DNA from 3 places in the Rhodococcus sp. NPDC003382 genome. Region 1 is predicted to be linked to each of the others. Evidence: riboswitches for the same ligand, from Rfam matches in the RefSeq annotation. Region 1 holds a riboswitch; each other region holds the start of a gene.
What was found. A riboswitch is a leader RNA that binds a small molecule or an ion and turns the genes downstream of it on or off. The one in region 1 is predicted to bind S-adenosylmethionine.

Region 1 (3,270 bases):
GTCACGCGCGCGGGCAGGGTGTCGTGGGAGGGCACTGCACTGGCACGGCTCGACACTCCGCTGGAGTACGAATGGCTGCGTGCCGGTGGCCTGTTCGGACATCTCCTGGCTACGCGGTCGCCGCTGTCGGTCTGACACGCTGTCGGCCCGACAACGCTGTCGGCCCGACAACGCTGTCGACCCGACGAAAAGCAAAAGAACGGGGCGCCTCCTTCCGGAGGCGCCCCGTTCTGCTGTGTCGCGAGCTACGTCAGGCGCGAGCCTTCTGCAGGTTCTCGTCGAGGGTGCCGAGGAACTCCTCGGTGGTCTGCCAGCCCTGCTCGGGGCCGACGAGCAGAGCGAGGTCCTTGGTCATCTGGCCGGCTTCGACGGTCTTGATGACGACGTCCTCGAGCTGCTGCGCGAACTCGATCACCTCGGGGGTGTTGTCGAGCTTGCCGCGGTGCTCGAGACCGCGGGTCCAGGCGAAGATCGACGCGATCGGGTTGGTCGACGTCGGCTTGCCCTGCTGGTGCTGACGGTAGTGACGGGTGACGGTGCCGTGCGCCGCCTCGGCCTCGACGGTCTTGCCGTCCGGGGTCATGAGCACGGAGGTCATCAGGCCGAGCGAACCGTAGCCCTGCGCGACGGTGTCGGACTGGACGTCGCCGTCGTAGTTCTTGCAGGCCCACACGTAGCCGCCCTCCCACTTGAGGGAGGAGGCGACCATGTCGTCGATGAGGCGGTGCTCGTAGGTCAGGCCCGCGGCGTCGAATTCCGCCTTGAACTCTTCCTCGTAGATCCGCTGGAACTCGTCCTTGAACATGCCGTCGTAGGCCTTGAGGATCGTGTTCTTGGTCGACAGGTAGACCGGGTAGTTCTGCTGCAGGCCGTAGGCCAGCGACGCACGCGCGAAGTCCTGGATGGACTTCTTGTAGTTGTACATCCCCATGACGACGCCGCCGTCCTCGGGGATCTTGCACACCTCGTGCTGGATCGGCTCGCTGCCGTCCTCGGGCGTGAAGGTGATCGTGACGGTGCCGGCGCCGGGGACCTTGAAGTCGGTGGCGCGGTACTGGTCGCCGAAGGCGTGACGGCCGACGATCACCGGCTTGGTCCAGCCCGGAACCAGGCGGGGCACGTTGGAGATGATGATCGGGGCGCGGAAGATGGTGCCGCCGAGGATGTTTCGGATCGTGCCGTTGGGCGAGCGCCACATCTTCTTGAGGCCGAACTCTTCGACGCGCGCCTCGTCCGGGGTGATCGTGGCGCACTTGACGCCGACGCCGTGCTTCTTGATGGCGTTCGCCGCGTCGATCGTGACCTGATCGTCGGTCGCGTCGCGGTGCTCGATTCCGAGGTCGTAGTACTCGAGATCGACATCCAGGTAAGGGTGGATCAGCTTGTCTTTGATGAACTGCCAGATGATGCGGGTCATCTCGTCGCCGTCGAGTTCGACGACCTTGCCTTCAACCTTGATCTTGGACATGTGCGCTTCGTGTCCTCCTAGGACGTTTCCTCGGCCCGATTCGACCGCACTTTGTGAGTACGGCTTCACACTGCTCAGAGGGATCTGAGCATGGACGTGTTCACACGCGCGGGAACACGTGCCAAACAAGACAAGCGTACTGCTATTCCCTGGGAGCGCAAAGCGCGGGTTTCACTACCGACCGGTAACTTTGCGCTGGTCAGCGGGGCGCTCGGCCCGGCTTCCGGCGCGCCGGAACGAGCCGCTAAACTTGCCGTTCAGGTCATGAGTACCAGCATCGAGCCCCGGCTTGCTGGTCGGCAACCCTCCGGTCAGGGTGGGGTGCTCCGGGTGAAGACCGGGCCGTTCGGCGCACAGGCCGGGCGGCAAGCCTGTACAGGGAGGTAGTGACCATGAGAGTTGTGATCATGAGCTGTCGCGCGTAGATCCGACCCGACCATCCGCCGCCCGCCCAGAAGGACATGATGACCCACACCCTCACCCCCACCGTCGTCGTCGAGGCGGCCGCGTCTTGACGGCGGGCACCGAACGGCGATACGTCGACCTTCCTCCCGAGGACGGCCGTCTCGGCCTGGTCGACATCGGCGCTCTGTCGCTGGAGAACGGTGAGACGCTCCCGAACGTCACGCTCGCGGTGCAGCGCTGGGGAGCCCTCTCCCCCGCGCGCGACAACGTCGTCCTGGTCGAGCACGCACTCACCGGGGATTCGCACATCACCGGACCCGCCGGACCGGATCACCCCTCACCCGGGTGGTGGACCGGAATGGTCGGGCCGGGCGCCCCGATCGACACCAACCGCTGGTGCGTCGTGGCGTCCAACGTGCTCGGAGGCTGCCGCGGCAGCACCGGGCCGGGCAGCATCGCCCCGGACGGCAAACCGTGGGGGTCGCGTTTCCCGCAGATCACCATCCGCGATCAGGTCGCCGCCGAGGCCGCGCTGCTCGACGTGCTCGGCATCGAGACCCTCGCCGCCGTCACCGGCGGATCCATGGGTGGCATGCGCACGCTCGAGTGGATTGTCACCCATCCGGACCGGGTCCGGGCCTCGCTGATCCTTGCCGTGGGCGCCCGCGCCACCGCCGACCAGATCGGCACCCAGACCACGCAGATGGCCGTCATCACCGGCGACCCCGACTGGCAGGGCGGCGACTATCACGGCACCGGACGCCGTCCGGACGCCGGTCTGGGCATCGCGCGCCGCATCGCACACCTGACCTACCGCACCGAGGAAGAACTCGACTCCCGCTACGCGAATTCGCCTCAGGCCGACGAGGATCCGTGGCAGGGCGGACGGTACGCGGTGCAGAGCTACCTCCAACACCAGGCCGACAAGCTGGTGTCGCGGTTCGACCCCGGCACCTACGTCGTCCTCACCGAGGCCATGAACCGCCACGACGTCGGGCGCGGACGGGGTGGAGTCCAGGCTGCGCTCGCCGGTTCCCCGGTTCCGACGATCGTCGCGGGCGTCAGCTCCGATCGGCTGTACCCGCTGCGGCTGCAGCAGGAGATCGCCGACGGGCTGCCCAACTGCGACGGTCTGCGGGTCCTCGAATCGCGGGACGGGCACGACGGATTCCTCACCGAGGCCGACGCCGTTGCCAAGCTCCTGGTCGAACTGATGGACCTGGTCGAACGCGGCTAACCGGTTCCGAGAGGGTCGATCGAGACGGCAAGCGCCACGATCGCCCCTCCCACCAGGAGCATCGCCACGACATCGAATCGTTTGCCGCGCACGGCCAGCACCCCGACCTGCTCGGGCGCCAGCGCCCACCGCAGCACACCCGCGAGGATCACAGCGCCAC
Region 2 (3,270 bases), on a different contig from region 1:
CACTGCACCTCCGGCGCGGCCGACGCGGGCGAGCAGCGGATGCGCGCAGAAACGTCCGTCGCGGACGCCGATGCCGTGCTCCGCCGACAGGTACGCCGCGACCTCGGCGGGTTCGTAGCCCGCGACCGTGAAGGTGACGATGCCGACGGACTCGCACGAGTCCTCCCACAGGCGCAGCAGTTCGACGCCGTCGATTTCGCGCAGGCCCTCGACCAGCAGACGGCTCAGTTCCTCTTCGTGGCGGGCGACGGCGTCGGCGTCGAAACCGGCGAGCGCTTCGCAGGCCGCCGCGATCGCGGCCGCACCGAGCACGTTCGGCGATCCGGCCTCGTGGCGCGCCGGGGCGCAGGCCCAGTCGGTGTGGTCCAGGCGCACCTCGCGCACCGCGCCACCACCGGCGAGGTAGGGCTCGGCGACATCGAGCCAGTCGCGGCGGCCGACCAGGACGCCGGCACCGAACGGCGCGTACGTCTTGTGACCGGAGAACGCGAGGTAGTCGACGCCGGTCGCGGCGAGGTCGATGCGGCGGTGCGGGACCAGCTGTGCGCCGTCGACGAGGATGCGGGCACCGCACTCGTGCGCGAGGTTCGCGAGTTCCTCGATGGGCAGCAGCTCACCGGTGACGTTCGAGGCTCCGGTGATCGCGAGCAGCGCGGCCGGCGCGCGGCGCAGTTCCGCGGCGAGTCGCTCGACCGTCCCCGCGACCGTGTCGGCGGCCTCGACGATGCGGGCGTTCTTCCACGGCAACAGATTCGCGTGATGTTCGATGTCGAGGAGCACGACGTCACCGGGCACGGCGGTCGCGAGCAGGTTCAGGGAATCGGTGGTGTTGCGGGTGAACACGACGACCTGATCGTCGGCAGCACCGACGAATCCGGCAACCACGGCCCGGCACTTCTCGTAGGCGTCCGTGGTCACGCGCGAGGCGTAGCCGGCGCCGCGGTGAACGCTGGCGTAGAAGGGCAGCAGTTCGGCGATGCGGTCGGTGACGGCGGCCAGGGCCGGAGCACTCGCGGCGTAGTCGAAGTTGGCGTACGTGCAGGTGCCACCCTGGACGAGCGGAACCTGCAGGTCACAGCCGGAAACGCGAGCAATGGGGGCGATGCAGGTGGCGGTCATTGCAGCAGTCATCAGTAATCCCTTGTCTGTCCAGGGACCCGTCGGTGATCGCCACGACGATGTTGGATCGCCGGCGGAGTCCGCGCTTGCTGCGTCCGGTGTTGGAACCACAGCCTGGTCGTCACCCGGAGCACCCCACCGCGGAGGAGGGTTGCCGACCAGCGAGCCGGGGCTTGATGCTGGTACTCGTGACCTGCCGAAGAGGATGACAGCACGTCGCCGCTGTTGTCAAACCGAAACATTTCGCGCGCGGTCGACAGGCGAGAAGTCGATGGTCCGGAGCACAATCGGTCGAAGCGACCGCCCGCCGGCAGGGAGTTCACCTGCCGTCCACCCGGCCGTGAGACAACCGGCCACACGCATCGACACCTAGAGAAGGACGCAGATTGTCTGTCCAGCCCAAGACGGATCCGGGTCGGCCGGCTCGAATACCGGACGAGTACCTGCGCTCCTCGTTCACGCCTCCCGCGCGGACCCTCGTCGACATCCTGCGCAGCACCGCCGACGCCCATCCCGACGCCCCCGCGATCGACGACGGCAAGGTCACGCTCAGCTACGCGGAGCTGGCGGAGGAGATCGTCGCCGGCGCCTACCGGCTGACCGACGCGGGCGTCGGCGCCGGCGACCGGGTCGGGGTGCGCATGCCGTCGGGCACGAAGGACCTGTACGTCACCATCCTGTCGGTGCTGGCCGCGGGCGCGGCGTACGTTCCGGTCGACGCGGACGATCCCGACGAACGAGCCGAGCTGGTGTTCGGGGAGGCGGGGGTCACCGCGATCGTCACCGAGAACGGGATCGGCCCCGGCACCGCACCTGGGTCCGCGAATCCGCAGATCCGCGGACCGCGGCTCGACGACGACGCCTGGATCATCTTCACCTCCGGGTCGACGGGCACCCCGAAGGGCGTCGCGGTCACCCACCGCAACGCCGCCGCCTTCGTCGATGCCGAAGCGCGAATGTTCGTGCAGGACAACCCGATCGGACCAGGCGACCGGGTACTCGCCGGCCTGTCGGTGGCATTCGACGCGTCGTGCGAGGAGATGTGGCTGGCGTGGCGGCACGGCGCGTGCCTGGTCCCCGCGCCCCGATCGCTGGTGCGCTCCGGCATGGATCTGGGTCCGTGGCTGGTCTCCCGCGATGTCACCGTCGTCTCCACCGTGCCCACGCTCGCGGCGATGTGGCCCGCCGAAGCGCTCGAAGCGGTGCGGCTGCTCATCTTCGGCGGGGAGGCCTGTCCCCCGGACCTCGCCGCCCGGCTCGCCGTCCCCGGCCGGGAGGTGTGGAACACCTACGGGCCGACGGAAGCGACCGTGGTCGCGTGTGCCGCCCGGATGGACGGCACCGGCCCCATCCGCATCGGCCTGCCGCTCGACGGCTGGGACCTCGCCGTCGTCGACGCCGACGGGGTGCCCGTCGAGGAGGGCGCCACCGGCGAACTCGTCATCGGCGGCGTCGGCCTGGCCCGCTACCTCGACCCCGCCAAGGACGCCGAGAAATACGCGCCCATGCCGACCCTGGGCTGGGAACGCGCCTACCGCAGCGGCGATCTGGTGACCCTCGACCGTCGCGGCCTGCTCTTCCAGGGTCGCGCGGACGACCAGGTCAAGATCGGCGGCAGACGCATCGAACTCGGCGAGATCGACAACGCCCTGCAGAACCTGCCGGGCGTCGCGGGCGGCGCCTGCGCCGTGCGCAAGACCGCGGCCGGGCACGCAATGCTCGTGGGCTACATCGCCAGCACCGACCCGGACTTCGATGTCGCCTCGGCGCGCGACCTGCTCACCGAGCAGCTTCCCGCCGCGATGGTCCCGCGACTGGCGCTCGTCGACGAACTACCCACCCGCACGTCCGGCAAGGTCGACCGGAACGCGCTGCCGTGGCCGCTGCCCGGCGCCGACGCCGAGTCCGCCGAGGCACTCGGACTGGACCCCACCGCGGAATGGCTCGCGAGCCTGTGGATGTCGCTGCTCGGCGCCCACGTGGAGGGCCTCGACGACGACTTCTTCGAACTCGGCGGCGGCTCACTGTCGGCGGCGCAGCTGGTGACGGCCCTGCGCGAACGCTATCCGGAGATGACCGTCGCGGAACTGTACGACCATCCGCGGCTCGGTTCGCTCGCCCTGTACCTCGACGAGCTCGCCCCGACCGAAA
Region 3 (3,270 bases), on a different contig from region 1:
GACGTCGGTGCCGTGGCCGGATGCCCACTCGAAGGCCAGCTTGTTCGACGTCGCCCGATACCCGTTCAGCAGCCCGGCGGCGGCGAGCAGCGCGGACCCGGTGCACACCGATGTCACGATCGTCGCCGTCGATGCCCACTCCCGAAGCCAGGTGAGGAAGCGTTCGTCGCGGACAAGGGAGCGGGTGCCCATCCCTCCGGGCACCATCACGATGTCCGATTCCGGTGCGTCGTGGTAGCTCGCGGTCGCGACGACCTCGGTTCCCTGGCTGCTGCGGACCGGTCCTTCGTGCGGCCCGAGCATCAGCACCTCGACCGAATCGGGGAACCTGCTCAGCAACGCCACGGGCCCGAAGACGTCCAGCAGTTCGAAACCGTCGAACAGGACGATGGAGACGCTACGCGTTGCCGATCCGGTCACCTTCCGAGTCTTGCACGACGTCGGCGTGCCCCGGACGACATCGCCACCGATCGTCCGCCGTTCCGGCAGGATGGGACATGAGCCGAACCACGGGAAGGAGCGCCCGATGTGTGGACGCTATGCGAGCACGAGCACCCGCGACGACCTGATCGCGGCGTACGAAACCGCAGCCACGGTCGGTGACGAACTGCCCCCGTCGTACAACATCGCCCCCACCCAGCGAGTGAACGTCGTGCTCGAACGCGCCCCGCGAGACGAACCCGACGCCGAACCGGTTCGGCAGCTCAACAGCACGACCAGGTGGGGGCTGGTTCCGTTCTGGGCGAAGGACCCGAAGATCGGTTCCCGCATGATCAACGCGCGCTCCGAGACCGTCACGAGCAAACCCGCGTTCAAAGCGGCCGCGGCACGTCGGCGCTGCATTCTGCCGGCCGACGGCTACTTCGAGTGGCTGAAGGACGAGAACGGCAAGAAGATCCCGTTCTTCCTCCACGCCGACAAACCGCTCGCGATGGCCGGCCTGTACGAATTGTGGCCGAATCCGGAACTACCCGAGGACGATCCGAACAGGTGGCTGTGGACGTGCACTGTGCTCACCCGACCGGCGACCGACGCGGCCGGGCACATCCACGACCGCTCCCCCGTGTTGCTGCCGGAGTCGTTCATCGACCCGTGGCTCGACCCGACCCTCACCGATCGCGACGACGTCGAAGCCCTGCTCAACTCGATCCCGGAGCCGCATCTGCACCCGTACGAGGTGAGCACCGCGGTGAACAATCCGCGCAACAACTCCCCGGAGCTACTGCTTCCGGTGAACCCGTGACGGCGACCCGATCCCGTCGGCGGGCGGAAACACCTTTCCTACACCGAGTTCCGCCGGTCCCGCTCACACGAGTGCATTCAGCACCTGCTCGATAGGGCCCGTCTCCGGTTTCGGCGAGGTGCAGTCGGACCAGTGCTCCGAATCGCTCAGCGTGAACACGGTGCGGTCCTCCGGTTCCCGGCCGGGCAGAACGAGCACGCGCCATCGCGGGATCCATTCGCCGATGTCACCGCCGAGGTCGAGAGCCTGGGCGATCGCGTCGACGTCGTGGTGCTGGAACTCGAATCTGTTTCCGTCCCAGGACAATTGCAGGGTTCTTCCGTCGACGATCTCGACGAGCACGTGCACCGCGAGATCGCGGTCCGCGAGGGCGTGCCGAGCACGGATGTGATGGACGTGATGGCCGTCGTGGTACGAGCGGCACGTGACGGCGGTGCGGACGATCGAACGAGCGACAAGGATCATCGTGTTCCTCCGGGTAAGCCCCGGGACGGGGCGCTCCTGTCCGAGCCGGTCGGTCTCGGACCGCTTCGTCACCCGAACCACCCGCGAGCGTGGGGTTGGTGTGCCGTCCAGTCGGGGCTTGGCGACGGCAACTCGTGAAGCACCGTCACTGTACCGCATCCCTCGGTGTGCCTTTGTGGCGGCCCCAACCGCCACTAGTGCACACCGGCGGCGGAGCCGCCGGGATCGGGGACGTGGAAGTGCTCGTCGCGCAGGCGGAATGCTTCCTTGGTCCCGTGTTCGGCCCTCGTCTTGACGAAGTTGAACTCACCCGGCCCGAACTGCAGGTTCGTGCCGAAGGCGTGGAACAGATAGCTCGCGACCTCCTCGCCCTGATAGGCCTGACTCTGCTCGACGAGCCGGAACGCCTCCTTCGCGATGACGACCCCGTCGGCGGGCATCTTCGCGGCCTTCTCCGCCCAGTACCGGGCGCGTGCGGTGACCGCACCGGGCTCGCACGTCTCGGTGAACACTCCGAGGTGTTCGACGGACGCGGCGTCGACGATGTCTCCCGTCAGCAGCAGCCGTCGCGCGAGGACCGGTCCGAGCCGGTGGAAGAACATGTGCAGGCTGCCCAGCGCCGGGCCGAGGAACCGGGTGGCGGGCATCCCGATGCGGGTGTCCCGCGCGATCACGGAGATGTCGGTCATCAGTGCCATCTCGAACCCACCACCGAGCGCGTAACCGCTGATCTCCCCCACCGTGACCTTCGGATAGCCCAGGAACTCGTGGTAGAAGCCGAATGTCTTGCGGTCGACGGTGAGACGGCGCCGCTGGCTGGGCCGGCTCTTCTGCGAACGGTCCCACTCACCCTTCGTGCCATACCACCCATATGCGTTGTTCATATCGGCTCCGGTACTGAACACACCGTCGGCGCCCCGCAGCAGCACGACCGTGATGTCATCGTCCTGCGCGACGTCGTCGAGGTATCGGGCGAGCGCGTCGCGCATAGGGGCGTCGTAAGAATTGCGGCGCGCGGGGTCGTTGAGGGTGACGGTCGCGATGCGGCGATCCGGATCCACGTCGAAGAGGACACGTCCGTCCGCGGCACTGGAGCTCGTCATCGTTGTCTCTCTTCCGCTGGATCGGGCATAACGGTATGGGATACTGTAGATACACCAGTATGGCTGTCATCTCCGCAGAAGGAAACACATGCCGTTCGACACGATCGAGTACGAAGTCGACGGGCACACGGCCACTCTCACGCTGAACCGGCCCGAAGCCCTCAATGCGCTCAGCCCCCACATGATCACCGAACTGCGCGCCGCGTACGCCGAGGCGGAGAACGACGACAAGGTCTGGACGCTCGTCGTCACCGGCACCGGCCGCGCGTTCTGCACCGGGGCCGACGTCAAGGAGATCCCCGGTGACGGCAAGGTGATCAACGAGCGCCCGTATCTGTCGACCTACGAACAGTGGGAGGCGCCCCAGGAGGGCACACCACCGTTCCGGACCATGACGAAACCGATCGTCGCCGCGATCAACGGTCTGTGCTGCGGCGCAGGACTCGACTGGGTCACCAC

Region 2: it holds a riboswitch for S-adenosylmethionine, as region 1 does, so the genes downstream of both, ACWDUD_RS12510 (aminotransferase class V-fold PLP-dependent enzyme) here and metX (homoserine O-acetyltransferase MetX) in region 1, are expected to answer to the same signal.
Region 3: it holds a riboswitch for S-adenosylmethionine, as region 1 does, so the genes downstream of both, ACWDUD_RS22340 (hypothetical protein) here and metX (homoserine O-acetyltransferase MetX) in region 1, are expected to answer to the same signal.

What each region holds. Positions count from the first base shown of each region.
Region 1 covers NZ_JBSFRH010000005.1:181,170-184,439, forward strand. Annotated here, with positions in the region: gene acnA (aconitate hydratase AcnA) at 1-135, shown strand, start outside; gene ACWDUD_RS06125 (NADP-dependent isocitrate dehydrogenase) at 251-1,468, opposite strand; SAM riboswitch class IV at 1,729-1,846, shown strand; gene metX (homoserine O-acetyltransferase MetX) at 1,980-3,110, shown strand; gene ACWDUD_RS06135 (DUF3017 domain-containing protein) at 3,107-3,270, opposite strand, start outside.
Region 2 covers NZ_JBSFRH010000015.1:15,378-18,647, reverse strand. Annotated here, with positions in the region: gene ACWDUD_RS12510 (aminotransferase class V-fold PLP-dependent enzyme) at 1-1,131, opposite strand, end outside; SAM riboswitch class IV at 1,197-1,313, opposite strand; gene ACWDUD_RS12505 (Pls/PosA family non-ribosomal peptide synthetase) at 1,506-3,270, shown strand, end outside.
Region 3 covers NZ_JBSFRH010000037.1:49,166-52,435, reverse strand. Annotated here, with positions in the region: gene ACWDUD_RS22350 (DJ-1/PfpI family protein) at 1-420, opposite strand, end outside; gene ACWDUD_RS22345 (SOS response-associated peptidase) at 527-1,243, shown strand; gene ACWDUD_RS22340 (hypothetical protein) at 1,307-1,708, opposite strand; SAM riboswitch class IV at 1,736-1,848, opposite strand; gene ACWDUD_RS22335 (enoyl-CoA hydratase/isomerase family protein) at 1,903-2,811, opposite strand; gene ACWDUD_RS22330 (enoyl-CoA hydratase/isomerase family protein) at 2,900-3,270, shown strand, end outside.